2 regions of the Sideroxyarcus emersonii genome follow, and region 1 is predicted to be linked to the other one. Evidence: riboswitches for the same ligand, from Rfam matches in the RefSeq annotation. Region 1 holds a riboswitch; the other holds the start of a gene.
The links. Region 1 has a riboswitch for cyclic di-GMP ahead of L6418_RS09465 (adenylate/guanylate cyclase domain-containing protein). Riboswitches for the same ligand answer to the same signal wherever they lie in the genome.
Positions count from the first base shown of each region.

Region 1 (14,588 bases):
CATACAGGGCGGTGCTGCCGCAGATATCGGCAAACAGCACGGCCATCTTCCTCGTCTGATGGGACGAATAGACGGCGCGGTTCTGGATGGCCATGTTCTGCGTTTCGGCGTAATGCAGGATTTTGGCGATGCGCGCGAAGCGGAGCTTCAGCGCCAGGTCGGTGGGCGTCTGCCCATACTGGTTCTTGATCCTGAGTTTCGCCCCGTGGATCAGCAACAGCAGGACGATATCGGCATTGCCTTTTTCGATGGCGAGGAAGAGCGGGATCTGGCCGTCCTGGCTGAAATTCACTTCCACATCCGAGATGAGCAGCTGATGCAAGGCGGCAAAGTCGCCGTTCAGGATGGCCGAGATGATCGAGAACCTGGAATCGGGGGTGTCGCGCAAATGGCTCACCGATACCGGCACTTCCATCGTCGCCTCGCTGACGCCCTCGGTTGCCGTCGCTGCGCCGGTCGGTTTGCGCTGTTGATACAGCTTGTACAGCAGCGCAACCACCACCAGCAGGCCGGACGCCACAATCATCGCAGTCCGGCTGATGCCGAGCTGGGCGGCCAGCTGATCCGGCAGGTTGGCACCGATGGCCAGGATCGAGACGGACAGGAACAGCATCAATTTGAGGTAGCGGAACAGCGCTATGAAGACCGTCACCGACAGCATGACCAGCAACAGGTTGCGGTCGACCGCGCTCCCGACCAGGTTGTCCGGAAGATTGGCGCCCAGCGCCATCAAGGAAACGATCAGCAGAAGCCAGACTTCGGTGCTCTTGATGTTCAATCGCATGATTCCTCCTGACCGGCACACGCTATCGGGGGAGGGGGCGCAAATTTCGGCAGGACAAGCCTGTGAGGAGCTAACGGAAACCACCCAAAGGGTGTGTGGTTACCGGCAGTCCCGCTGTCCTAGGGCTTCAGGGCCCCTTAGACCGGAAACTTTGCGTCCCTATCTTTCGATAGGTTTGCCTTTAATCGGGCAATATCGCCCAAAACGTAGGGGCATTATGGCCTTGTTCTTTTCGCGCTGGCAAGTGCTTTATTGCGGCACGTTCTGGCGTTGTGGGCGGGCGATGGTGGCCATCCTGGCTGTTGCCGCCCGTGCCCGCAACTGCCCGCAGGCGCCCTCGACCTCCTGCCCGGCCGAGTCGCGCAGGCGGGCGAGGATGCCCCGCTGCTTCAGCGTGCCCACCATATAAGCCATCCGTTCGGCCGAAGGGCGGCGGTAGGGCAGACCCTCCACGTCGTTGAAAGGAATGAAGTTCATCACCGCATACTTGCCGGAAAGGAGCTGCGCGATCCGTTCCACCTCGGCATCGCTGTCGTTCACACCCTCGATCAAGGTCCATTGATATTGCACCGGATAGCCGGTGGCGCGCGCATAGTCCTCGCCGCGCTGCACCAGCTCGGCCACCGCAATCTGCCGCGCCTGCGGCAGCAGCCTGGCGCGCAGCGCCGCATCGGTACTGTGCAGCGAGAGCGCGAGCGCGGGTTTCACCAACTGCTGCGGCAGTCGTTCGAACACGCGCAGGTCGCCCACCGTGGAAAGCACCAGGTTCTTGTGCCCGATGCCGCCCAGCGTCCCCAGCACCTCGATCGCCTCCAGCACGTTGTCCAGGTTGTGCGCCGGCTCGCCCATGCCCATGAACACCACCTTGCTCACCGCGCGGCGTTTGCGTGCCAGCACCACCTGCGCCACGATCTCGGCGCTGCCGAGCTGGCGCAGCAGGCCGTCGCGCCCGCTCATGCAGAACACACAGCCCACCGCACAACCCACCTGCGTCGATACGCACAGCCCGCCGCGCGGCAGCAGCACGCTTTCCACCATCTGGCCGTCGGCCAGCCCCACCAGCAGCCGTGCCACCTCGGCATCGGCGGGGTATTCGCCGTGCAGGCGTGCCAGCCCATCCAGCTCCGCTTCGATGGCGGGCAACTCGTTGCGCAACGCAGCGGGAAAGAACGTCTGCGCGGGGCTGCCTTTCTTGTCGTACGAGCAGAGCTGGCTCCAGCCGCGCAGCAGGCGGTCCTGGTGGCAAGGCTTGCAGCCGAGGTCATGCAGGCGTTGGCGGAGTTGGGAGATGCGCATCGGAAAGATCGGCGTTAGCCTGGGTGGGGCAAGCGTGGCTGGAATGTGGAAATGAAAAATTGGTTCGCAAATGGATGCTGACGGACTGCGGCTGATTTTAACCCAGGATACAGCGCGGATTTGCCGCATCTGCGGCGGGCGCTGCGCAATTGCCCTTTGGGGCCGCACCGGCAAGCCCTTGTTGCGAGCCAGTTCATTCGCTGCCGGTTTGGCACTATCATCCAGTTACTTCAACTTGAAAGTCCTTTTCATGCAAACGCGCAAGCCGATCAACATCCCCGTCGTTGCCGCCGCCACGCAGCAGGACGCCGCACCCGAAAGCAACTGCTCCGGCAACGAACTGGTCGCGCTGATGGTGCTGGGCGACAGCATGCAGCCGGAATTCATCGAGGGCGAGATCCTGGTCATCGAGATGGGCAGGCCGGCAAGGGATGGCTCGTTCGTGATCGCCGAGGTGGCGAAGGAAGACTTCATCTTTCGCCAGCTCAGGCGCAACGAGCAAGGCGGCTGGCTGCTGCATGCGCTCAATACGGCCTACTTGGATACCCCCATCGCCAGTCTCGATTGCCTCAAGGGTGTGGTCATCCACAAGAAGAAGCCGGGGGCGCGGAAGTCGGTCAAGTACTACGAATGAGTTGGGGTGGGGCGGCCATTGCGATGCTGACCCCTCTGACTCCTCATATCGGCACTAATGCACTATTGCAGAATACTCGATGTGTTCTAGTGGACACTTGATAGGTTGGAAATTGCAGGATAGGCCCTTTGGGGCTGTGTTGTGGCGCGGTCGAAGCTGCTGCACCAATATATCGCACGCCAGTTATACGACGATCCTCCGACATATGCAGATGCCCGTGTAACAGCAGTCGAACCTTGTGCGTGACACAAAGCAGATTGAGCATCCGCCTTTGCGACTCCGGCACTTGGTGCCCAATGCGATCGAGCTGCGAAAAAGGGCGCTGTCCACGTTTGATCGCCGTTTTCTCTTCAGGGATGTTCGGGCTGTGGTGCATGGCAATGATTTTCACAGGCACCTCCCGATGCTTGTATAACAAGCTCGCCAAGTCCTTTAGTTGATAGTAACCAATATCACCCATGGCATTGGTGGCCGCGGTGAAATTTCCCAGATTATTCGAGTTAAGTCCAAACACCACGACGCGAGGATCAGGACTATATGCCCAAGGAAACTTGGTCGGCTGGCCGCCCATCAGTAGCCCCTTGTGAGCCTTTGCCATGTCCTCTTCGCGGTACTGTTTACCTGTTTTTGGAAGACGCGCACCCAAACAGCAAACATCATGGTTGCCAGGCACCACACGCACCCGATCTTTGATATTGGCCTTCTCCACTGTGTCCCAGAAAAATTTCCATGTATCGATATCACCACGATCGGTGACATCGCCCGTCACTAATACCAGATCAGATTCCTGGATCGCCCTTGAGGCGACAATCTTTCGGAAGTTGGCATTCATGCCGGTTAGTGCGCCAAAGAGCTTGGGTTCTGAGCGTGCGGCGTTGTCCTTCGCTGTCAGATGCAAGTCGGAAAGATGGGAAATTCTAAAGCTGTTCACTGCGCCTCCTGATGTGCAGAATTCGAGCTGAGCAGCTTCAACCGGAAGCATTTTGATGCTGACCCCATATCATTCTAAAGTAGCCGCTTCTCTGGTTCCAAGATACATCGCTTGTTCAGGGCCATTGAAGGCAGGCCTCCATTCTCGATCCATATCGCCACATGGGTACTTGAAGTCTGTGGAGGAAACCATAATTTGGCCATCTTTTTCGGCAGCTAACTGACTCAGTTCACTAAGGAAGTGTAAAAGATCATCCGTATGGATTTCATGTTGCTTGGGGGTATCCATAATTAAGAATCGGAATGGGGCATCCGGCTTTTCCAGATTGATCTCAAATAAGGCTGCATGAATGGAGAGCACAAGCCGAATCTTGGTACTGCCTTTGATAATAGAGAGTGGCTCTTTTCCGAAGCGGATATCTAAATCATTTTCGATAGTCACATTTCTAGAAACATTAGGTGTCTTAAGAATATCCATCCATTTGACGATCTTTTCCTTCAGGGTAACTTTGAACTTCGAGAAAGTTAGGTCCGTCGCCCCGCCTGTTTCAAGGAGTCCTAGGCGATCCTGCAGCTCATCACGGGAAGTAATGAGTTTGTTGTACTGCTCGATCTGCCCATGAAAGGCAAGAACTTTAGCAAAAAGTTTTTCGGCTTCTATATGCTCTATTGTCAAAAGGCGAATTGCTTCGACGACGCCGGTGGTTCTTCCTTTCTCTTGAGTCTTTTGTAGGCTTTCGCTAATTGATCTAGCCTCGGATTTTAATGCGGCATGTTGACCGTCTAAGAACGCTATTCGCTGCTGTGCGATGTCGGCATTTCTGTCTAAATCCTTAATCTGGTCTTTCAGGTAGAGCAAGTTTTTTGCATAGGCTTGGAAGCTTTTCTCAAAAAGGCAGCATTTTTCAGAGGCGCATATTTCAGAGAAGGACGTGAATATCCGCCGCGCCTCTTCGTTCAAACTGAGAGTGTCTGCTTCTGCAGCTATTTCATTCTTTATACGATCGATGCCAGTTAGTCGATCTCTAAGCAAGCTAATTTCTCTTTCAATGACCTGCACTGTCTGTAACTTTTCGGCGTGCATACTACTGAGGGCTGAATCAGCTTCCTCCTTTTGAACTGTGGATTTCTCAAATTCCTGCAATTGATTTTCCAGCGAACTAATCTTTCTTTGAAGATCCCTCGCATCTGGGATAACGCCAAAGTCTGATCGTAGGTTTTGAATTGTTTGCTCTTGTGTCACGACTTTTCTGTCGATGGAATCAAGTTCCGCTTTGAGCTTTAGTTGTTCCTTTTTTCGGTCATAGGAGTTCTTTGGGGGAAATCCGAAAATGAAACGTACTGTCTCGACAAACTGGTTTGTTATAAATGCTGAGGATGTGGCGTACGGTGTTGTATAGCCACTATCCTGATCTAAATAAAATATTGGCAGCGTTGTCGCCATGTATGGCTGTGTTGGCAGCCCTTTGGTGGATGTCAAAGTCGGAATCTGTAGTTTAGCCTTTTCAAACAAAAAGTTTGAAAAGGCCTTCTCATTGTTGTACTCATAATGCTCCCCATCATCGGTATTGATGGTGGCAAAGAAGTCTTTATCAATGATGCGTTCAATAGTGTAGCTTCCCTCGCCGTGAGTGATCTTAAGGCGGACACTTTGGCATTTGCTAGAAATGTCATCTCTAAAAGTGGCTGGATAGCCAAGGGCATATACAACCATCATTACTATTGGGGTCTTCCCACTACCATTAGGGGCATGAAGGGATGTTAATTGAGAGCCTAATACAAGCTCTCCTGATCCCCATCCCATCTCGCCGCGAGGAATAACCTCTACTGAGTGTATTCTCATAAGACTTTCAACCTTATTTGAGTTTCTCTATTCATGTCGCCATAAAGGCGTTCGGCATGTTTCAGGGTAATGGCCAAATTGCCTTCTCCTTCACTAGCAAGCGCATAAAGGCTGGTTCCCTTTTGAGTGGTGCTGATGAACTTGGTGTTTTGATTCACGTGTACCAGGTCGGCAAGCTCAAGGAAGGCTAAGGCATTGACAGTGCGTACTCTTAAATTACCAGACCATCCAATGTGCTGGCTTGATCCTTTAAATCCAGCTAGTGTTCTCTCGATACATTCCCCCACGGTCTGTCCAAGCTCATCGATACGTGGCTTTTTCCTTCCTTTGGCCATCATCAAAATAAACATAGCGAGGAGAGGAAGATGGAATAACGCTTCATTGGATAGCAAAGGTGAGTCGGCAGCGCCTTCCCCCATAGGCCCTAAACTTAGTTTATTCTGCTTAGCACTTTCCCAAAATTCTTCAATATTCATAGCATTTCTGTTTTTACAAGTGTCGAGAAAATTCCGCCTAGCAATAGTTCCGGTGTAACCGAAGTGCCAACCGGTTTGGCTTTCCACTTATCAGAGAGTGTTTCTAATTTTTCCTGTAACCATTCCCAATTGCTTCCATTCCAGTCCCGGATTACTTGGTGAAGTTCTTGCTGTAAAAGGTTGAAGTCAAACTCAGCCATATCATGGCGTTTCTCCCTCGACCATGCGTCCCAAGCGATCTTTTGGCGGCTGCAAAACTCAATGATGCTAGGTGCCGCGTTGCACCGCGACAACCTCCTTTGAATGATGGATGCTGACTTTAGTGCCTTTGCATCACCGCCATCAGCAAGGACTTTGTAAGCATCCTTGGAAATAGAGAGGACTTTCAGTAAATCATCCAGACCAACGCCAGCAACTTCGTCTAGCTGAATTTCTGTGATGCTGGGGAGAACTTGCTGGAATGATTTGCTGAAAAAGAGCTGTATGCAGCTAAGGGCTATTTCACATGCCTCCTCGTGTTCGAGATCAATCTCACTGTATTTATGAATGGCGTCCCTTGTGCGCATAGTGAAATCGCTAACATTGGGGTCGACATAGCTAACATCAGGTTCAATCGTTAGCTTGGAGAGGAAATCGACTACAGCTTCTTCTACATGCGGAGTTGCAGAGGGATATATTTGATTGAAGTTCTTCTTGATTAAATCGATTCGTCCAGATGTGCTTTTGCTCTGAATGGATGAAATTAGGCTTTCTACGTCATCCTCAAAATGAACATTTGTAAGCAGGGTGGACTCTTTGCAGCTCGATCCGAAGTTGATGCAATGAAGTAGTAGCTTTCCGAAGAAGCTGTTACGAATCTTCTTTATTTCATCCTCATTAAGTTCTCGGGCCTCTTTATCTTTTTTCGTAAGCCCCCATGTGTCATTCAACGACCATTGGTATTTTCTTTTTTCATTGGTTTTAACCTGGAAAAAGTGATAGCTGCGTTTCCCATTTTCGTTAAAACGCACCACGAAATCGTCATGGAAGTCACTGTAGACTCGATCAACACCTTTTCCATCAAGTATTCGCAAGCTGGCATAAGCAGCGGCCATTAGTTGCGCTCTATAGCGTGCTAACGTATCTCGCCCCTTTTGTTCCCTAGGTTGAATTTCGTGTATTTCAGTCATCACTACACCCCCACCCCCAACCACGCATCCGAAGTCAGCGGCCTCTTCAGCGTAGGCAGTGTTTCTTCCAGCCAGGCCAGCGCAAGCTTTTCCTTCTCGCGCCATGCTGAAATTCCTAAAGTCTGCATTTCTTGGCTATGTAGTAACAGCGAGTATTGCAGATTTTCATTACATCGCCGTCATCTGGGTCAATATGCTCGTCAGGTGTATGCATGGGGCGGCCTAACACTTTATTTTCTGGAAACCTTCTCCATACTCCTTTTTTTAATTCCAGTAATTCGCTTCGTAAATCTTGAGTGAAATTTACTCTATGGCCTTGGCCTAGCTTCTCAATAAGCTCTTTGAGTCTTGGATGCGTAGATTTCCAAGATGAGGTGCCTGCCTTCCCAAAATAGCGAAAGTTGCTTGCAACAAGTGCGTTCGCCTTGGGATAACGTCCGTCCTCTCCAAGATCACTGATCCATGCGGTTGGAAAGTCGTGAAATTTCGCATCCGTTCTGCGTACTAACTTTCCTGACTGATTCCGCTCATAAATACAGTCTCCCCTATTTTTGAATTCATCAAGCTCAAAATATTTACCGCCAGAAAATTTGCGTCCTACTTCTGCGATATAGACCAAGCGATTGTTAGGCGTTTCATTGTTTGAGCCAAATGCAAAAATCAAATCACCTTCTCTGGCTGTACTGCGAATGTAGGGTTTGCATATGGTTAGGCTAAGTATGTTGTTGTCGATGCAGGGCGCCCCGCCGTCATCAACGACACATTTATACACATAGAATCGTGGTTCGCGCATTACAGCATCCTTGGAATTATCAAAGATGCATGCGTTTTTGTATTGAGAGTCAACGTCCTCACTTTACCCCCCCCAACCACGCATCCGAAGTCAGCGGCCCCTTTAGCGTAGGCAGTGTCTCTTCCAGCCAAGCCAGCGCAAGCTTTTCCTTCTCGCGCCTCAGCGCTTCGCCCAATCCTTTCTGCATTATCTGTATCGGCGCGCGGCCCTTGATCATGTTGTTCCAGAATCCTTCGGTGCTGCCGGTGGGGAGGGCTTTGGTGACGGAGCGTTGCGGTTGCGGCAGGTAGGGTTTGCTGGCGGCGATGGCTTCGTCGGCGAATTTCTCGAATACCAGCATGGTGGTTTCGGCGCAGCCGTCGGCGACGAGATTCCGGGGTTCTCTGGCGGAGAGGGGATTGGTGGGCTGGCTCATGGAGTCTACCCCCGCCCTAACCCCCCCCTGCATGGGGGAGGGGATGGGTGTGTTGGGTGATGCTGGATGCGTGAGACAAGTGCTTCCCCTTCAGTTCGTGTGCTGGCTACCCGCTGTGCGGGTTCTTGTCTTGCGCCAGCTCCTAATCCGGGGAATCTGCCGTGAGCCTCGCGCTGTTCGTGCGGCGCAATGTGCATCTGGCAAATCTGCAAGAGGGGCAAACTTTATTTGAGGCGGGCGGGGAGTGTCAATGCGAATAGCAGGGAAATGGATAAGCGCTTGCTGGTGCGATATTTCTTGAGGTGAAATTAATGTGAAGTGCCATCAAGCTGCAGATTTGCTGGATGCTTATGCCGCCATCGGTAGTGGCAATTGGAAGTGTCCTTCAACGATACCGCTTACGGAAATATCTTCGTCCAGTTCGTCCCAGCGCAATGCAGTGCCATTTGCTCGCAGTGTGACATTCTTGAGTTGCTCGTCGCTCGCTTTGCTCAATAATTTGAAGCGGGCAGCGGGGAATCCGATCTGCCGACCATCTGTGAGCTCCACAAAGACGATACGACCAGTCACCCAGACGCGGGTGGCGCAATGCTCCAATTCAGTGATGGAAAAACTCATGCCATTTCTCCTTGAACAAATCCTGATGCTCGAATACTGCCGCTTCGATACGTCGCAATTCGACAGGGCCGATGTTGCGGCTTCTGGCCAGTCTGATCGGCTCTAGCCAATACTTGCATTCACCTTCTCCCGTGTCCACATGGATATGTGGCGGCTCCATACCTTCATCGGAATAGAAATGGAAACGCCAGTTTAGTAATCGTAGAACGGGGTTGGCATGCCCAATGAGGCAAGGAGTGGATGAAAAGAATTCTACACCAAAGTAACGCATGCAATTGGAGTGGCAAAATCATAAGGGCCGGGTTAAAGCCCGCGCATGTAATACGGCCGCAGCGGCCGCTGTCCCTCCATCGCTTCACGCAGTTGCTGCAGCAGTTTCTCTTTGTCCCTGGGCAGGTTGCCGGCGAGTGCCAGCGCATTGGAGGCGTGGTTGGAGCGGAAGATCACCGGCTGCGGCGGGTTGAGGCCGCTGACGAGTCTTTCCTGTTCCTTCAATATCGCCAGGTCGTTTGGCATCTCGAATGGTTCGCCGTATTTGCGCCGGAATTCTTCGGCGATGCTTTCGTCCGGATACAGTTGCAGCGTGGAGAGGTAGCTGACGGGTGCGCTGTTGAGCAGGGCGATGGTGCCGTCGATGTGCTCTTCGCTGTGAGTGGTGCCGCCGAGTCCGAGGATGACGGTGGCGGAAACTTTCATGCCGCTGGCATGCGCCTTGTGCAGTACTTCGGCCATGCGCCATTGCGTGGCGCCCTTGGTGATCTTTTTCAGGATGAGGTCGGAGCCGGATTCGATGCCGAAGTAGAGCAGGCTCAGCTTGTGTTCGTGCAGCAGGGTCAGTTCTTCGGTGCTCTTGCGTTGCAGGTTGCCGGGCGTGGCATAGCAGGAAACGCGCGTCAGGCGCGGGAACGTTGCGGCCAGTTCGCGCAGGATGGCGAACAGGTGTTCCGTCGGCAGGGCTAGCGCATCGCCATCGGCGAGGAACACGCGTTGCGCATCCGGCCAGTCGGCGGCGGCAGTGCGGATATCGGCACACACGTCAGCCAGCGGGCGTTCGACATAGTGCTTGCTGCGATACATGGCGCAGAAGCTGCACTGGTTGAAGCTGCAGCCCAGCGTGGCCTGGATGATCAGGTTGTCGCCTTCGGAGGGAGGGCGGAACAGCGGCATGTCATAGGGCAGGGGCATGCCGAATTGTAATATATGAACAAGGCCATTCACCCTTCCGCTGGCTCAGGGCGAACGGGGAACCTGGTTCTCCAACACGCTGAGGATTTGATCAGCGCATTCTCAGGCAAGGCGACATGGGAACAGGCAATGGCGGCGCAGATCGGTCTGCCCAGCCTGCGCCGTCCGGTTACGCCGGCGTGGGGGTGACTGCGCCGCGATAGCCAAAATTTGCGAGCAGCTGCCACACGCTATGGAAGCGGTCGCCGCTCTTGTCGGGCTCGACGCCGACCACGGTGAAGTCGTCGATGTCGTGCTTGATGGCGGCGGGGCTTTCCTCCGCGCCCAGCCAGACGCCGAGCGGCCAGCCATGATCGTATTCGCGGCGGATCAGTTCGGCGCGGCGCGCGCGCCATACTGCCAGCGGCACCAGCACCGGTCCGACCGGCAGCTTGACGCCATGTGGCGTTTCCCCTGCGGCGAGGCGCAGGACCTTCCAGTTGTCTGGCACGTTCTCGAATCTGTCTTTCAGTGTGGACATATGACGCCTTCCTTTCCGTGGATGAGCAGTTGAGTCGATCAACTTGGAGTGCAGTCTAGCGGCGTGCCATATTCCGGTGAAATACTTGTTTGTTACATCCTAATAACCAATGGATATAAGCGGGGTGTGTCGGGGGAGCGGATTTAGAATTGCTGGATGTCGTCCTCCGCTCAGGCCGCGACGGGGTCGGCACGAACGGAGGGCGCGGCTGGAGCAGCCGTTGAATCTATTCTTTGGACGGTTTGACGAAGTTGAGCACGTTCGAATTCGGTTGCTCGCCGTCCTTGTAATAAGGCTTGGCCTGGTCGAAGCCGAGTTGCCCGGCCAATTCCTTTTCGCGGTCGGAGATCAAGGCGAAACAATCCTTGATCTCCTGGATAGTGGTGTCCTTCAGTGGATTTGGGCGTCCGCCGAGCGGGGTGGCGTCCCTGACGACGCTGCCCAGCGTTTTGCGCATCAGGCGCAGGATCTGTTGTTCCTTGCTTAACTCTTCTGTGCTCATGGATATATCCCGGGGTAAGTGGCAGGGAACCACTTTACTGGAATTGCATGGGGCGGGGCCGAATTATTTTCGGGCAATATGCCGCGCATCCGCAGCAGGCGGTCTGCTTACCGCTGCCGACTGATTCTGCGCAGCGTTTCGATCAGTGTATCCGCTTCGGCGCGGGTGTTGTAGAACGCGAACGAGGGACGCACGCTGGATTCGAGCCCGAAGCGCGCGAGGATGGGTTGCGCGCAATGGTGGCCGGTGCGTACCGCGATGCCTTGTGCATCCAGCATTTTGGCGACCTGCAGGTCGGGGATGCCGTCCATCACGAACGAGATGACGCCGCCGCGGTCGCGGGGCATGCCGATCACACGCAGGCCGTCGACGCTGCGGATGCCTTGCAGCGCGTAGGCCAGCAGTTCTGTCTCGTGGCGTTCGATCGCCTCCATGCCGATGCCGTCGAGGTAATCGATGGCCGCACCCAGCCCCACGGCGGACGACACCGAGGGCGTGCCCGCCTCGAACCTTCTCGGCGGTTCCGTGAAGGTGCTTTCCCTGAAGGTGACGTGCCGGATCATGCCGCCGCCGCCCTGCCAGGGCGGCATGTCGTCCCACAGCGCCTGGCGGCCGTAGACGGCGCCGATGCCGGTGGGGGCGAACAGCTTGTGGCCGGAGAATACATAGAAGTCGCAGCCGATGGCCTGCACGTCGACGCGGCGATGCGGCACGCCCTGCGCGCCGTCGATCACCACGGTGGCGCCGTGGCGCTTGGCCAGCACGGTCATCTCGCGGATCGGCATGACGGTGCCGAGCGCGTTGGAGACGTGGGTGATGGAGACGATGCGGGTGCGCGGCCCGAGCAGGCGTTCGTATTCTTCGAGGATGAGGTCGCCGTTGTCGTCCACCGGGGCGACGCGGATGACGGCACCGGAACGCCGGGCGGCGAACTGCCAGGGCACGATGTTGGCGTGGTGCTCGGCCTCGGTGAGCACGATCTCGTCGTTGGGGCGCAGCAGGTGCTCGGTGAAGATGGCGGCGAGCAGGTTGATGCCTTCGGTGGTGCCGCGCACGAACACGATCTCCTGTGGCGATTGCGCGCCCATGAAGGCGGCGACCTTGGCGCGCGCGCCTTCGTAGGCGGCGGCGGATTCCGTGGCCAGCGTGTGCGTGCCGCGATGGATGTTGGAGTTCTCGTGCTGGTAGAAATGCGCTACGCGGTCGATCACTGACTGCGGCTTCTGTGTGGTGGCGGCGCTGTCCAGCCAGATGAGCGGCTTGCCGTGCACCTGGCGCTGCAGGATGGGGAAATCGTGGCGGATGCTGTCGACGTCGAGCGTGGTCGAGTCCGGCTTGAGCTTGCTGGCAGAGTGCGAGGAGGCGTTCTGGCTCATGGCTTCACCCTTGGGGATGGCAGTTATCTTACGCCATAATGTAGCGCATCATTCCGTTTCCGGTGACTTTGCCATGTGGCTGCAAAAAGAAATCTCGCTCAAGCCCCGTTCCCGCGGTTTCCACCTGATCACCGATGAGGTGCTGCGCGAATTGCCGGAGCTGCGCAACTTCAGGGTCGGCATGCTGAACGTCTTCATCCAGCACACCTCAGCGTCGCTGACCCTTAACGAGAACGCCGATCCCACGGTGCGGCAGGATTTCGAAAGCTACTTCAACCAGGCCGTGCCGGAAGACGAACCTTATTACCGGCACCGGGACGAGGGACCTGACGACCTGCCTGCGCACATCAAGTCCAGCCTGCTCGGCAGCAGCCTGAACATCCCGGTCGGCGATGGGCGGTTAAAACTCGGGACGTGGCAAGGGATATACCTGTGCGAACACAGGAACAACGGCGGCAGTCGGCGTATCATAATCACTATTCAAGGTGAATGACCGAGGGAACGACCATGTCTCCTACGCCTCCAGATGCACTGCTTTTCATCACGCCGGTGTGCACGCATTGTCCTGCCGTGCTGCAGTCGCTGACCGAGCTGGTGAAGCAGGCGCAGGTGGGGAAGCTCACGGTGGTGAACATCGCTGCGCATCCCGAACAGGCGGCGCAATACGACGTGCGCAGCGCGCCCTGGGTGCGCCTCGGTTCCTTCACGCTCACCGGCGCGCAGAGCATGGCCGAGCTGAAGCAGTGGGCCGAGTGGGCGAGCGGGGACGAGGGAACGGCGCATTACGTCGAGCACCTGCTGAAGGAGGGCAGCTACCCGCAAGCGGTGGCCTTCATCGCGGCAGATGCGCAGCGCCTCAAATCGCTGCTTTCCATCGTGGCCAATCCCGAAGCCAACATCTCGGTGCGGCTCGGCGTCAGCGCGCTGCTGGAGGCCTATGCCAACACGCCGGAACTGCAGGCGCTGTTGCCCAAGCTGGCCGAACTGACCTTCCACTTCGACCATCGCGTGCGCGCCGATGCCTGCTATCTGCTGGGCCTCACCGGCACGGCCGCCGCACGCACCTATGTCGAGGCCTGTCTCAAGGATGCGCACGAAGAAGTGCGGGATATCGCCGGGGAGGCGATGGAAGCGCTGGGGCAGGACAGCAAATCCTGATACCGGGCCGACCGCCTCAAGTCGTTGTTCAACCGATCTTCAACTCATCTTATTTGGAGGTGTGCAATGAAGAACTATAAGCGAATCATCAGTATCGTCATGGCGTCCCTGTTGCTGGGGATGGTTGCAAACGCGGCGGTCGCCGATCCGGACTGGCGCGGAGGTCCGGGCATGATGGGCGGCTATGGGCCGGGCTATGGCATGGGCCCCGGCATGATGGGGGGATATGGTCCCGGCTACGGCATGGGGCCGGGGATGATGGGCTACCGGAATTACCGCGACCTGAATCTCAGCGCCGATCAGCAATCGAAGATCGCGCAGATCCGCAAGTCGATGCGCACGAAACAATGGGCGCTGATGGACGAAATGATGGATGCCCAGGATGCATTGCAGGACCTGTATGACGACGACAAGCAGGACGCCGCCGCGATCAACAAGCAATACAAGGCGATCGACGATTTGCGTCGCCAGATGGTGGACAACGCGGTGGACGCGCACAACCGGATCAACGCCATCCTGACCAAGGAGCAGCGCGAGAAACTCAAGGACCGGGGCCGCGGTTATGGCCCGATGATGCGCGGCTATTGAGCGCGGCCCGTATCGGCGGGCGGCGCAGTTTGCCGTCGCAGTTGCGTGTCGCCACGACCAGCTTCGGCTGGTCGTTTTTTTCGACCTCCTGAACCGGTTCGCTAAGGCATAATCGCGCCCATCGAAAATGCAGCAATCGTTTGTCCAACCCGAATCCGGTTTTGCCGATGAAATATAGTCGAACACAGATAGCGCTGGTGACGATCGTGCTGATCGTCGTGTGGAATCTCGTGGCGCTGTTCATCGCGAACCAGTATTACCTCGGGCAGGTGCAGATCACCATCGCGCAGAAGACCAGGCT
Region 1 covers NZ_AP023423.1:1,952,091-1,966,678, reverse strand. Annotated here, with positions in the region: gene L6418_RS09465 (adenylate/guanylate cyclase domain-containing protein) at 1-784, opposite strand, end outside; cyclic di-GMP riboswitch class I at 886-974, opposite strand; gene L6418_RS09460 (RNA methyltransferase) at 1,034-2,080, opposite strand; gene L6418_RS09455 (S24 family peptidase) at 2,331-2,714, shown strand; gene L6418_RS09450 (metallophosphoesterase) at 2,758-3,645, opposite strand; gene L6418_RS09445 (hypothetical protein) at 3,715-5,487, opposite strand; gene L6418_RS09440 (hypothetical protein) at 5,484-5,963, opposite strand; gene L6418_RS09435 (dsDNA nuclease domain-containing protein) at 5,960-7,237, opposite strand; gene L6418_RS09430 (hypothetical protein) at 7,248-7,925, opposite strand; gene L6418_RS09425 (hypothetical protein) at 7,984-8,340, opposite strand; gene L6418_RS09420 (DUF2442 domain-containing protein) at 8,689-8,958, opposite strand; gene L6418_RS09415 (DUF4160 domain-containing protein) at 8,939-9,118, opposite strand; gene L6418_RS09410 (radical SAM protein) at 9,262-10,143, opposite strand; gene L6418_RS09405 (hypothetical protein) at 10,313-10,663, opposite strand; gene L6418_RS09400 (segregation and condensation protein A) at 10,890-11,165, opposite strand; gene L6418_RS09395 (cysteine desulfurase) at 11,273-12,541, opposite strand; gene L6418_RS09390 (secondary thiamine-phosphate synthase enzyme YjbQ) at 12,615-13,034, shown strand; gene L6418_RS09385 (thioredoxin family protein) at 13,049-13,699, shown strand; gene L6418_RS09380 (Spy/CpxP family protein refolding chaperone) at 13,766-14,287, shown strand; gene L6418_RS09375 (ATP-binding protein) at 14,455-14,588, shown strand, end outside.

Region 2 (14,588 bases), 830 kb from region 1:
CCGCCGAAGGTCTGGTATTGCCGGATCACGCACGAGGCCGCCGGCGTGGACAGGATACCGCCGCGGCCCACCAGCACCTTGCCAAAGCCATTGGCTGCGGCCATCTTCAGGATGACCTGAATCGCCTCGCGATTGTAGAAACGCCCGTCACCGCCCAGCACCAGCGTCGCGCCCTGGGGTGCGTTGACGCTGTCGAAGATGCTCTGGACGAAATTTTCCAGATAATGCGCTTGCTGAAAGGTGGTGACCTTCTTGCGCAGGCCGGAAGTGCCGGGTTTCTGGTCGGAGAACGGTTGGGTCGAAACGGTGCGGATATTCATCAAACAACCTTCCTTGGCGGTATTATTCTTGCGAAATCATACCATCGGCTGCAACCGGATAACCCCGGATTCTGCTGTTCGGGTTAAGCTCTCATTTTCGTTTGAACACAGTCCCCATGAGTCACGGCCACGCCCAACAAATCCTGCGCGACACGTTCGGTTACACCGCGTTCCGCGGCGCGCAGCAGGCCATCGTCGAGCACGTTGCGGCCGGCGGCGATGCGTTGGTGTTGATGCCTACCGGCGGCGGCAAATCGCTGTGCTACCAGATCCCCGCCTTGTTGCGCGATGGCGTCGGCATTGTGGTCTCGCCGCTGATCGCGCTGATGCAGGACCAGGTCGATGCGCTCAAGCAACTGGGCGTGTCGGCCGCTTTCCTCAATTCCAGCCTGGAAGCCGAAGCAGCGCGCGAAGTCTCGCGGCAGCTGATGCGCGGCGAATTGAAGCTGCTGTATGTCGCGCCGGAGCGGTTGATGACGGAAGGGTTCCTGGATCTGCTGGAGCGCCTGCAGCAAGAGAACCGGGTTGCCCTGTTCGCCATCGACGAAGCGCACTGCGTATCGCAATGGGGCCACGATTTCCGCCCCGAATACCGCGCGCTGACGGTGCTGCACGAGCGCTTCCCCTCCGTGCCGCGCATCGCGCTCACCGCCACGGCGGATGCGCCGACGCGCAGCGAGATTGTCGAGCGCCTGGCGCTGGAAAGGGCTACCCAGTTCGTCTCCAGCTTCGATCGCCCCAACATCCGCTATCGCGTCACGCTCAAGGACAACGCGCGCCAGCAGTTGCAGACCTTCCTCGAAACCGAACATCCCGATGACGCCGGCATCGTGTATTGCCTGTCTCGGAAGAAGGTGGAGGAGACCGCCGCATGGCTGAAGGAGCAGGGCTGGGATGCCCTGCCGTACCACGCCGGGCTGGATGCCGCCACGCGCAACGCGAACCAGAAGCGTTTCCTGCGCGAGGAGGGCGTCATCATGGTCGCCACCGTCGCGTTCGGCATGGGCATCGACAAACCCAACGTGCGCTTCGTTGCGCACCTCGACCTGCCCAAGAGCATGGAAGGCTATTACCAGGAAACCGGCCGAGCCGGCCGCGACGGCCTGCCTGCGAACGCCTGGATGGCCTATGGCCTGGGCGATGTCGTGTCCATGCGCCAGATGCTGCTGTCCGGCGATGCGGCGGAAGAGCGCAAGCGCGTCGAACTGCAGAAGCTCGATGCACTGCTGGGCTTTTGCGAATCCACCGCCTGTCGCCACCAGACCATCCTGCGCTATTTCGGCGAGGAGCATCCCGGCGATTGCGGCGCATGCGACAACTGCCTGTCGCCCGTGGATACCTGGGATGCCACCAAAGCCGCACAGATGGCGCTTTCCTGCGTTTACCGCACCGGGCAGCGTTTCGGCGTCGTGCATCTGATCGACGTGCTGCTCGGCAAGCTCACGCCCAAGGTCGAGCAATTCAACCACCAGCAACTGAGCACCTTCGGTATCGGCAAGGATCTGGCGCAAGCGCAATGGAGCAGCGTCTATCGCCAGCTCACCGCGGCCGGCTTCATCAATGTTGACATGGAGGGCTACGGCGGCCTGCGCCTTACCGAAGCGGCGCGTCCGGTGCTGCGCGGCGAGCAGGAAGTGTGGTTGCGCCGCGATGCCGAGCCGGCGAAACGCAAATCCAGCAAGGCAGAACGCGGCTCGCGGCTGCGCGAAGCCTTCGCCGGGGCCAATGAAGATCCGCTGTGGTTGGCACTCAAAGCCAAACGCATGGAGCTGGCGCGCGAGCAGGGGGTTCCGCCATATGTCATTTTTCACGACAGCACTTTGCTGGAAATCCTCAACCGCAAGCCGCAGACGCTGGATGAAATGGGGCAGGTCAGCGGCGTGGGGCAGGCCAAGCTGGCGAAGTATGGCGACGATTTCCTGCGAGTGCTGGAAGATGTCGCTCAATTCAAGCCAGCACCCTGACAGGCCATATGTGATTATTCTCACAGACGGTCTGGTCGATGTGCAGTAAGGTATCGCACTCATCAATGACAGGAGGGTAGGCATGTTCACGAATCGTTTCGCGCTGGTCGCCATGGTGCTGTGGATAGCCACAGTAGCGGTGTTTGCATGGTTCTTCGTGCGGGGCAACACGACGGCCGGAACGGATGGCCGGACTGCCGTGGTGCTGGCGCCGGCAGAACGCGACCTGGTCCTGGGCGAGATGCGCGGCTTGTTGTCTGCATCGCAGCAGGTCGTGCTAGGCATACGGCAGGGCGACATGAAACTGGTGGCAAAGTCGGCGCGGGCAGCGGGCATGGCTTCGGCTGCCGATGTCAATCCGGCGCTGATGGCCAAGCTGCCGGTCGCGTTCAAGTCCCTCGGCATGAGCGTGCATCGCGATATGGATGACCTGGCGCTGGCCGCGGAAAGCGGCAAGGGCCAGGCCGATCTGCTGGGCATGCTGTCCGATACGATGTCGAAGTGTGTGGCATGCCACTCCGCCTGGCAATTGCAGCCGGTGCAATGAGGCTTCGGACTGCGCAATAGCCGGCGCGTCTTCCGTCAAGATTGAACCCGGCCCTCACTTGAGGCAAGATGCGCCCCTTGGGATTCGTCCCGGCAAGGTATCGTATCGATCAACAGTTCAAGAGAGCAGACATGGGTGCACAGTGGAAAGCCAGACATAAGGAAGTGGCGGCGAATGCCAAGGGCAAGATATTCGGCAAATTGGCCAAAGAAATCATGGTCGCGGCCAAAGGCGGTGCCGATCCGAGCCTGAATTCGCGCCTGCGCCTGGTGGTCGAACAGGCCAAAAAAGCCTCCATGCCCAAAGACACGCTGGATCGCGCCATCAAGAAGGGCGCCGGTCTGCTCGACGGTGGAGCGCAACTGGAACGCCTCGTCTATGAAGGCTTTGCCCCGCACCGCGTACCTGTCATCGTCGAATGCCTGTCGGACAACGTCAACCGCACCAAGTCGAGCATGAATGTGCTGTTCCGCAAAGGCCAGCTGGGGGCGGAGGGATCCGTTTCCTGGGACTTCAGCTATGTCGGCATGATCGAGGCGACGCCGAACAGCCAGGAAAGTGATGCGGAGATCGCTGCCATCGAAGCGGGAGCGCAGGATTTCGAGCCTTCCGAAGAAGGGGCGAGCCTGTTCATCACCGATGTCACCGACCTGGATGCCGTATGCAAGGCGTTGCCTAACCATGGCTTTACCGTCGTCTCCGCCCAGCTCGGCTACCGTCCCAAGAATCCTGTCACCATCAGCAATGATGCCGAGCGCGAAGAAGTGGAAGCGTTCCTCGAGGCCATCGACGCGGATGATGATGTGCAGAACGTCTACGTCGGCTTGGCCGGTTAGGCGGGCTGCAGTTGACGGCCTGTGTCGGGCCGTCGCAGGCTGAAAAACTCCGGTTTCGAATGCTGCATGACCGCCAGGTTTGACAGTTACTGCTTCCAGACCATAGAATCCACGCGCAATCGTTGATTTCAACATCAACGCCTGCAAGGGCAAACCCGTCGAAAGGCGGGGACGCAAAGCTTCCGGGCTAAGGGACAAGTTCCTATTCGACATTTCGTCGAGTGCCAGCGGGGCCGCCAGGTGATCTGAGCATTCCCTCTATTCCTTTTGGCGTTCCGCTGTAATGAAGTCTTTGCGTATAACCGACATGAGGGTTATATGGCAGTGGTCAATCCGGAAGTCAGGAAGTCAGGCGGCGGCAAGCAGAAGATTCGACCTCTGGTGGTCAAGCGGATCGTGCGAACCGGCAAACCGCATGCGCGCGGCGCCTGGAAGATCGCATATGCCGATTTCGTGACCGCCCTGATGGCTTTCTTCCTGTTGATGTGGTTGCTCGGGAGCAATTCCGAGGCGCGCCTGCGCAGCATTGCGCAGTATTTCCAGACTCCCCTGATGGTCGTCTTGTCAGGCGGAAAGGATATGTCCGATCACAGCAGCCTTATCCATGAAGGGAGCAATCGCCCGGTGGCTGGCGAAGCGCAACTCAGGCAGGGTGAAGCACCGGGGATGGCCCCGGCTACCTTGAGCGACGGGCGGCTGGATGCGCAGCGCAAGGAAAGGTTGCGCCTGCAGGAATTGAAGCGCAGCCTGGAACTGGAAATCGAAGCGCATGCAGAGTTGCGTGCATTCAAGGATCAACTCCAGATCGATATCACTACAGACGGTTTGCGCATCCAGATCATCGATAAGCAGAGCCGTCCCATGTTCAATCTGGGAAGCACTACGTTGCAGCCCTATGCGGTGGACATCCTGCACAGTTTCGGCACCACCCTGAACGCCGTTCCGAACAAGATCGGCATTACCGGACATACCGATGCGACGCCCTACCAGGGAACCACCAGGAATTACAGCAACTGGGAATTATCCCTGGATCGAGCCAATGCAGCCCGGCGTGCGCTGGTCGGCGGCGGCCTGAAGGACGACAAGATCCTTCGTGTTGTCGGCCTGTCTTCATCTGCCTTGTTCGATCCGGCAGACCCGTTCAGCGCACACAACAGGCGCATCAGCATCATTGTGATGAATGCGCAGGCCGAGCAGGCTGCCGCCATGGACGGCGCAGCGCCGGAGGGCGAATGATGTCCATGCCTATGACAAAGCGTCCAGCACCGGGCTGGCCTCGTACCGTTTTATTTCATCTCGACACTTGAACCATCATGACTCGATCGGAACTGATTCAACAGCTTGCTTCACGCCATCCCGAGCTGACCCAGAAAGACATTGAAATGGCGGCCCGCCTTATCCTGGACAAGATAGCCAGCGTGCTGGAACAAAAAGGGCGGGTGGAGATCCGGGGCTTCGGCGCCTTTGCGGTGTTCCATCGCCGGCCTCGCAAAGGACGCAATCCGAACACCGGCATGATCATCGAATTGCCCGCCAAGGATGTGCCGCACTTCAGGGCCGGCAAGGATTTGCGCGAACGAGTGAATCGCTCCCATGCAGTGCCCCGTTCGGTTGCCTGCCCTGAGGCCAGGCTGGAGGCGATGGAGGCCTGAAACGCTATCGAGATGCCCGGTGCGCCTGACAGCAGCGTAGCCGGCCCCGATATCCGATTGACTTGCCGCCAGTCGCCCCCGTATATTTCGCCCCATGTACGCACAGCAACTCATTTCCGCCCGATCGACGATGTCCAAGCGACTGTGGCTGGCCCTGCCAGCACATAGCCGCAGCACACTCCGGTTCTGACGTTTCTGTTTCCAACCGGGCAACTGCGGGTCGACCGCGTTGCTTCTGCCTGAGACCCGTACTGCCGATAAACAAAGGGTCTTGCAAAGATGGCAAATCAAACCAGCAGCGCCTTCAACCAGCGGGATGTCCTGTTCGGCATCGTCTTCGCCCTGCTTGCCGCGGTGGGTTTTTCGGCCAAGGCGATCCTGGTCAAGCTGGCTTATCTCGATCATGTCGATGCCGTGACGCTGCTGGCCTTGCGCATGGTGTTCTCGGCGCCGTTCTTCATTGGCGTGGCGATCTGGGTCAGGCGCCGCCACGCCGTGCCGCTCGACATGCATGACCGGATACTGGTGCTGGGGCTGGGCCTGATCGGCTACTATTGTTCCAGCTTCCTCGACTTCCTTGGCTTGCAGTACATTTCCGCCGGGCTGGAACGCCTGATCCTGTTCCTCTATCCAACGATGACGGTGATCCTTTCCGCGCTGTTCTACAAGCGCGCCATCGGCCGCATGACCATGGCGGCGATGGCTTTGTGCTACGCGGGGATCGCGCTGGTCTTCCTGCACGATGCCGGGACAAAGGAAGGCGGTATCGTGCTGGGCGCATCGCTGGTATTCGCCAGCACGCTGTCCTATTCGATCTACCTGGTGGGGGCAGGGCATGCCATCGCACGCATCGGCACGCTGCGCTTCACCGCCTATGCCATGGTGGTGGCCAGCGTTGCCAGCTTGCTGCAATTCGCGGCTATGCGTCCGCTGAGCGCGCTCGACTTGCCGTTGCGCGTGTATGAACTCTCCGCTGCGATGGCGATCTTCTCCACGGTGCTGCCGGTGTTCCTGCTGTCTTTCGCGATCCGCCGCATCGGCTCCGGCAGCGCCTCGCTGATCGGCTCCATCGGCCCGGTCAGCACGATCTACATGGCATACGTGTTCCTGCACGAGAGCGTCTCGCTGCTGCAGATCGCAGGGTCGTCGCTGGTGCTGGCTGGCGTGCTCATCATCAGCCTGAACAGCAAGCGCGAAGGCAAGTAACGGCGGGGAGGGCGATCAGGCAGGGCGGCGCAGCTTGCCGAGCACGAGCTTGATAGCTTCAAGCAGGAACACGATGCCGATGCCGATGCCGCAGGCAAGCAACCAGTGCAGGAGCGCAGGCGGCCGGAAGGCGAATGCGGCTGCAATGGCGGGGATGCCGGTGATCACGGCCAATCCTGCAAATGTTCCGGCGAGCACCCACAAGGCCACCGCAGAAGGCGACGCAAAGATCTGCTGCCGCTTCTGCTGACGGGGGCGGATGGAGAATATCAGCGCTGCATTGGCAGTAATCATGACGATAAAGGCCAGTGCACGGGCCTCTTCGGCCAGCATGCCGGAGCGCAGGCTCCACATATAGAACGCAACGATCCCCAGCGTGACCCAGGCGCCCTGGGCCAGGCTGACCACAAGATGCCGGGGCGAAACGAGGTGTTCCGCCTGTGTGCGCGGCGGTCGCTCCATCAGCCTGGCATCGCCCTTTTCCGCCTCGAATACGATGGAACAGGCGGGGTCGATGATCAGTTCCAGGAAGGCGATATGGATTGGCGCCAGGACCAGCGGCAAGCCGAACAGCAGGGGCAGGATGGACAGGCCGATGATGGGGATGTGTACGGCAAGGGTGTACAGCACTGCCAGGCGCAGGTTGGCGAAGATGCGGCGTCCCAGCCGGATGGCGGCAACGATGGCGCTGAAATCGTCTTCCAGCAGCACCAGCGAGGCGGCTTCGCGGGCGACGTCGGTACCGCGCTTGCCCATGGCGATGCCGATATGGGCAGCTTTCAGCGCCGGCGCATCGTTTACTCCGTCGCCGGTCATGGCGACCACTTCGCGATTGGCCTTGAGCGCTTCGACGATGGCGAGCTTCTGTTGCGGCGAAACGCGTGCGAAGACATTCACCGATGCGATACGCCGCGCCAGCGTAGCGGTATCCATGCCGGCCAGCTCGTCCCCCGTCAACAGATTCCGGCCGTCGATCCCGGCATGGGTTGCAATCGCCCGGGCGGTGCGCGGATGGTCGCCGGTGATCATCACGACGCGGATACCGGCGCGCCGACATTCGGCGACCGCATCGGCCACTTCCGGACGCAGCGGATCGGCAAGCCCGGCCAGGCCGACGAATTCGAAATCGAAGTCGTGCTGGATGTCCGGCCAATCCTTGTGGATGCTGTGTCTTGCCTTGGCGATTCCAAGCACGCGCAGGCCGCGATCCGCCATCAACTGCGCATCCTGCTGCACGCGTTGCCGTTCAGCTTCGGACAAGTGGCAAAGATCGGCGATGGCCTCAGGCGCCCCTTTGGTGGCGACGACATCATGTTTGCCGGAATCGTTGCGCCACAGATGCGACATGGCAAGCAGCTCCGGCGAAATCTCGTACTCCCGCGCCAGCGACCAGTCCGGGTGCAGGTGTTCCGTGTTGGCCAGGAATTCGCGGGCAAAACGATGGAATGCCAGTTCCATCGGATCATGGGGATCGATCTCGCTCGCCAGTACGGCGTATTCGAGCAACTCGTGATAGGCCTCGGGCAGTCCGCTGCGGGCGATATCGGTCGTTTCCAGCAGCCTTCCGGAGACTGACAGGGCAGTCACCGTCATGCGGTTCTGGGTCAATGTCCCGGTCTTGTCCACGCACAACACCGTGGTCTCGCCCAGCGTCTCGATGGCGTTGAGGCGCCGCGTCAGCACACGCTGCTCGGCGATGCGGCGCGCGCCCAGTGCAAGGAACACGATCATGATGACCGGGAATTCCTGCGGCAGGATGCCCATCGCCAGGGTGATGCCGGCAAGCAGCCCGTCGAGCCAGCCGCCGCGCAAAGACAGGTACAGCAGGGCCAGCAGGATGCACAAACCGATGCTGAACAATGCCAGGCGCCTGGTCAGCAGGCCGATCTCGTCGCGCAGGGGCGATGCTTCGATGTCGATCTGCCGCAACGACCTGCCGATGCCGCCCAGCTCGGTCTTGCTGCCGGTCGCCGTCACGCGTATCAATCCCTGTCCGCGTACGATCAGGGTGCCGGCAAACACTGCGCTGTGCTCCGGGAATTTCTCCACCGCCACGGATTCGCCCGTCAGCATCGATTCGTCCGCCGCCAGTTCATGCGCCTGCAGCACGCTGCCGTCAGCAGGGACACGGTCGCCTTCGACCAGGACCAGGATATCGTCGCGCACCACATCGCGTCCGGCGATGCGCGTCGGCACGCCATCCCGGATCACCAGCGCACGCGGACTGGAGAGGTCGCGCAGCGCTTCCAGTGCGTTCTCGGTGCGCCGTTCCTGCAGCACGGTGACTGCCATGATGATGAGCACGAACCCGAGCAGGATGACGGCCTCATGGGCATCGCCCATGGCGAGATAGATTGCTCCGGCGCCTAGCAGCAGCATGAACATCGGTTCGCGCATCACTTCGCCTGCGATCGCCAGCAAGGTGCGGCGCTGGTCCGTGCCGAGTTCATTGGCTCCCTCGGCAGCCAGGCGTGCGGCCGCTATTTCGTGAGTCAGTCCTGGTGGAAAGGCGGTGGCCATGTCAGCTCGGGAGCATCGTTCAGTGTCGGGTGTGCATGCGCGGCAACTATAGCAAACTCATCCGTACAGCGTCCGCCTCAAATTCGCCCGGCGCGGATATCCGGCGGCAGGGTGGTTCGGGCACCTGGCAGGGCGTATACTGAAAAACACAGGGATGGTTAGGAGGTTGTCATGCTTCTGAGATCGGTCTTTATCGTTCTGTTGGCCTGGTTCGGCTGCGTCATTGCGGCAAACGCGCAATCCCTGCACGACCCGACGCGTGGCGAATTGTTGTACTCGACGCATTGCATTGCCTGTCACGATACCCAGGTGCACTGGCGGGACAGGAAGCAGGCCGCGGACTGGAAGGGGCTCCGCCGGGAAGTGCGTCGCTGGCAGAAACTTGGCAAGCTGCGCTGGAGCGACGAGGATGTCGCCTCGGTTGCGCGCTACCTGAATACCCGTTACTACCACTATCCCACGCCGGACTGAGCGGTGGATGCCGGAATGCCGATGGATGGGACACTTCGGCCGTGGTGGCTGGAACCCCCGCCGACAGGGACGGCCGGCTTGTCCGGGACGGAGGCCAGGGCACGCTTGGCCAGGTTCGGCCCCAACCTGTTTCGCGAACGGGCGGAAAAACCGCTGCTGTTGCAATTCCTCACCCGCTTCAAAAATCCGCTGGTCATCATCCTGCTCGTTGCCAGCGCGGTTTCGGCGTTCACCGGAGAGCTCACCAACTTCATCATCATCAGCTGCATCGTTCTGATGAGTGTCACGCTGGATTTTGTGCAGGAGTATCGCGCCAACGCGGCCGCAGAAAAGTTGAAGCTGTCGGTTTCCTTGCGCGCCAGCGTGTTGCGCGATGGCACGCCGCAGGATGTGGCAGTGAGCAGGGTCGTTCCCGGCGATGTCGTGTTGCTCGAGGCTGGCGACCTGATTCCGGCGGATGGACGAGTGATAGAGGCGCACGACTTTTTCGTCAAACAGGCGCTGCTGACGGGGGAATCCTATCCGGTGGAAAAGAAACCGGGCGCATTGCCCGACACTGCCACCGAACTGCAGGAGGCGACCAACGCGGTGTTCATGGGCACCTCGGTCATCAGCGGCAGCGCCCGCATGCTGGTGGTCAAGACGGGGACGACCACCGCCATCGGCGAGATCGCCGACAGTATTTCCCGCCCGTCGTTACCGACCTCGTTCGAGATCGGCACCCGCCGCTTTGGCATGCTGATCATGCGGCTGACATTCCTGATGGTCATGTTCGTACTGCTCGTGAACACATTTTTCCACAAGCCCTGGCTCGAGTCTTTCCTGTTCGCCGTGGCACTCGCCGTTGGCCTGACGCCAGAGCTGTTGCCGATGGTGGTTTCGGTCACGCTGTCGCGTGGAGCGATGCGCATGGCCAGGCAGCACATGATCGTCAAGCGCCTGGCAGCCATCCAGAACCTGGGATCGATGGATGTGCTGTGCACAGACAAGACCGGTACGTTGACCGAAGCGAAGATCCGCATGGAACGGCATGTCGATGCGGAAGGACGGCCCAGCGAGCGGGTGCTGGAACTGGCCTATCTCAACAGCTTCTTCGAAAGCGGCTTGAAGAGCCCGCTCGACGAAGCCATTCTCAACCACACGCATATCGATCTGGATGGCTGGAAAAAGATCGACGAAGTGCCATTTGATTTCGAGCGTCGTTGCGTCTCGGTGCTGATCGACAACGGCGAGGCGAGATGGCTGGTGGTGAAAGGCGCGCCAGACGAGATCGTCGGGCTATGCACGCGCTACGAAGCGGATGGAACCAATCTCCAGCGCCCGATCGACGATGCGGCTCTGGCAGGCATACGCGACCAGTACCACGCCTTGGAACAGGAAGGCTTTCGCGTACTGGGCGTTGCCTGGCGCCAGGTGCCGCTGGACCATCCGCATGCCGTGGTGAGCGATGAGACGGAACTGGTGCTGGCCGGATTCGCCGCCTTCCTCGATCCCCCCAAAGAGAGCGCAGCTTCCGCGCTTGCTGCGCTGAAGAAAGCGGGCGTTGCGATCAAGATCGTGACGGGCGACAGCGATCTGGTTACGCGGCATGTCTGCCAACAACTGAAAATCCCAGTCACCGGGGTGTTGAGCGGCAAGGAGATCGCGCAGATGGACGACCTCGCGCTGCGCGCCAGAGTGGGGGAGGTGAACCTGTTCTGCCGGGTCAATCCGGCGCAGAAGGATCGAGTTATCCGGGCGCTCAAGGCGCGCGGTCATGTGGTCGGCTATCTGGGCGATGGCATCAACGATGCGCCATCGCTGCACTCGGCAGATATCGGTTTGTCGGTCGATTCGGCAGTGGATGTGGCAAAGGAGGCGGCCGACATGATCCTGCTGAAACAGGACCTGCATGTGCTGCATGCGGGCGTGGTGGAAGGGCGGCGTACCTTCGGCAACATCATGAAGTACATCATGATGGGAACCAGCTCGAATTTCGGCAACATGTTCAGCATGGCGGGCGCTTCGCTGTTCCTGCCGTTTCTGCCGATGTTGCCGACACAGATATTGCTCAACAACATCCTCTATGACATCTCGGAAATACCGATCCCGCTGGACAAGGTGGATGCTGAGGAGGTGGCCAGACCGCGCGTGCTCGACCTGAATTTCGTGCGCAACTTCATGCTGGTGATCGGGCCGGTCAGCTCGGTGTTCGACTTCCTGACTTTCTACGTCATGCTGGCGGTACTGCATGCAGACGAGCGGCTGTTCCAGACCGGCTGGTTCGTCGAATCGCTGTGCACCCAGGTGCTCGTCATCTTCATCATCCGCACCCGCGGCAATCCGCTGAAGAGCCGCGCCCATCCTTTGCTGGTGGCGACCTCGCTGGCGGTGGTGTGCATCGCGGTGCTGCTGCCCATTACGGCACTTGGAGTACATTTCGGCTTCGTGTCTCCGCCCGCCAAGTTCTATCTCATCCTCGGCGGCATGGTGCTGGTCTATCTCTCCGCAGTCGAACTGGCCAAGCGGACTTTCTATCGCTGGTCGGCAGTGAGGAAATGATTCAAGGAACCTTCGATAAGCTCGTCACACCGGCGAAGGCCGATGTCCAGTAGACAAATACGCTTGATTACCGTCTGCACCCGCAAGGAGTATGCCGTGGGTGTGGGGGGCTAAAGCCTCAACAACGCACGCAGCGCCGGAATGACGAAGCCGGGATTGTGTGACCGTGCTGGACGCTGCTTACGTTAGCCCCGATTGCCACTTGGCGAGGCGGGCATGCATGCGTTTGTAATGCGAGCCGCGCCAGTAGACCCTGCCGCATGAGGGGCAAACGCTCAGCGGTTCGTTTGGCCTGATCGCATCCGCAGGAGCTTTCGCAGCCGCTGCTGCATCGGCTGTCAGCAGCAGCGTATTGTCCACCAGGCAGCGGGTGAAGGCGTGACTGAGCCAGTCGAGCTGGAAGCGCGCCCTGAGCATGGCGGCATGCCGTTCAATATCGCCGTGCGGCAGGATCAGCGCAATGTCGCGCGCTGCCTTGTGCTCGCGTACCAATCGGTCCTGGGTCAGAAAATAGCGCCCTTCGTCATGGCACTGTCGCAGCAGATCGCGGTCCTGATGTCCGCCCTTGGCAAACAGCGTATCGTAGCCGGCGGCACGCAAATAGCGGCATAGCCGGCCCAGCATTTCATCGCAAAGAAAACGAGGGGGCGAATCCATTTCGGGATATTAAGCCAGATTCATTCGTTCGCGAGGGAAGCAGAAGACAACGTTTTTGCTCATAATGGCGAGCGGCAAACAATCGATCACATTTCAGGAGCGGCAAGATGCGAATACTGCATACCATGATACGGACCGGCGATCTCGACCGTTCCATCGACTTCTACACCAAGGTGATGGGCATGCGACTGCTGCGGCAGCACGACTATCCCGATGGGAAATTCACGCTGGCTTTTCTCGGCTATGGCGACGAAAGCGAGCAGGCTGCGATTGAGCTGACTTACAACTGGGGTGTCGATCGCTACGATATCGGTACAGGCTACGGGCATGTCGCCATCGAGGTCGATGATGTCTACGCTGCCTGTGACGAGATCAGGCAGCGAGGCGGAAAGGTGGTGCGAGAGGCCGGCCCGATGAAGGGTGGGACAAAGGCCATAGCGTTTGTTTGCGACCCCGATGGCTATATGATCGAACTGATTGGCAAGAAAGTCTGAGGGGCTGTGTTCTGGCTTGCGCAATCGGAGCGCAATCGAACGTTTTAGATAATGGTGTAGTCATGCGGCTAATTCTGTTGCTGATTGTGTCGCCCCTATTTATTTCTGGCTGCGGAGTAGTAGGGGGAGGGCTTGTGAGAGATGACTACCATATTTCAACTGTACCATTCTTCTATTCGGATGAATGCTCATCCACCGATAGCGTGCAAACTGGATGTCAAAGAAAGCCGCGTCAAATTACAGGGCGCTATTTTGTAGTGATGTGTCCTTCAAAGGAGTCTGGGGTGTTAACGAGTTGCAGCCAAGCCGAGGCTAACGCCCTCACCGTGGAAGACTTTGTTGCTACATGGGGGAAGCCGAAAGAACATGGAGAAAAATTCGGACTAGAATATATTTCCTACAATAACAGTATCGCTTGGCGTGGCTTCTTCGGTATCTTTATTATCATTCCACTACCACTAATTGCTCCTGTTGGACGCAATGAAACTATTCTTTTTTTCAAGGACGGTAGACTAATTCGCACAATGGTCGAGTTCGGACGTTGGGACTCTAAATTCGAGCCCGTACCACCGAGGTAAGGCAATGCTGAACGTCTGAAATGGGTTAGGAAGGGCAACTTATTTACGTCCGCTTTAGCGGAGGCTAGAGACGGTGGCGTTACCGAATGCAAACAGGCAAAATTCGGCCAGCTACAGACATTGATGGTTGCAACTATGTTTGATCGCTGGTGGAGCCAAATAATACGGCCTAAAAGTGAGGTACAAATATGTCGAAAGAGAACTGGACATACATATTATGGTCTTGGATCGCCTTATGGATATTTGTGACCTTTAATTATTTTGTACTCCATTTCCCTTTTTCTTTTGTTAGCACTAAAGATATTTTTAATACAGCAGTTGGTGGACTAATTGCTTTTGGATTTAATCTGGTTCTGCATGATAGGAAAGAAACAAAGGAAAATCTTGCAGCTGGTCTAGCAGCATTATTTACAATTAGAAGCCAGTTCGATGATTATTTGAATTGTAGGTTGGGTATATATAACTCAATTGCTACAACAAAAAGTGCCCAAATACCTGGCGCTCCGGACTGGTCATTTGTTAAGCCATTAGGTTTTAATTTTAACCCTTCAAATGTTTTTGATTTTAAATCTATAGACTTTCTCTTAACGTCACCATCGGGTAAGGATGTTTATCAGCATTTGCAACTGCTTGAGCGTACTTATTTAGATCTCATGGCTAGATATAACGATTTAAACGGTAGTGCGATCGAACTTCAAAAGACGATGTCGGGGATTATCCAAATAAAGTTTAATTACCAGCATCCCTCGTTTCAAACAATGGAATATGAAATTGGGCCAGAGTTAATTGGAAGAGTGATTAG
Region 2 covers NZ_AP023423.1:1,123,936-1,138,523, forward strand. Annotated here, with positions in the region: gene L6418_RS05455 (alpha-D-glucose phosphate-specific phosphoglucomutase) at 1-320, opposite strand, end outside; gene recQ (DNA helicase RecQ) at 437-2,284, shown strand; gene L6418_RS05465 (hypothetical protein) at 2,367-2,831, shown strand; gene L6418_RS05470 (YebC/PmpR family DNA-binding transcriptional regulator) at 2,963-3,667, shown strand; cyclic di-GMP riboswitch class I at 3,806-3,908, shown strand; gene motB (flagellar motor protein MotB) at 3,986-4,903, shown strand; gene L6418_RS05480 (integration host factor subunit beta) at 4,981-5,319, shown strand; gene L6418_RS05485 (DMT family transporter) at 5,599-6,525, shown strand; gene L6418_RS05490 (cation-translocating P-type ATPase) at 6,541-9,045, opposite strand; gene L6418_RS05495 (hypothetical protein) at 9,217-9,516, shown strand; gene mgtA (magnesium-translocating P-type ATPase) at 9,538-12,057, shown strand; gene L6418_RS05505 (Mut7-C RNAse domain-containing protein) at 12,238-12,714, opposite strand; gene gloA (lactoylglutathione lyase) at 12,822-13,208, shown strand; gene L6418_RS05515 (hypothetical protein) at 13,343-13,786, shown strand; gene L6418_RS05520 (hypothetical protein) at 13,975-14,588, shown strand, end outside.
Region 2: another riboswitch for cyclic di-GMP. It lies ahead of motB (flagellar motor protein MotB); the one in region 1 lies ahead of L6418_RS09465 (adenylate/guanylate cyclase domain-containing protein).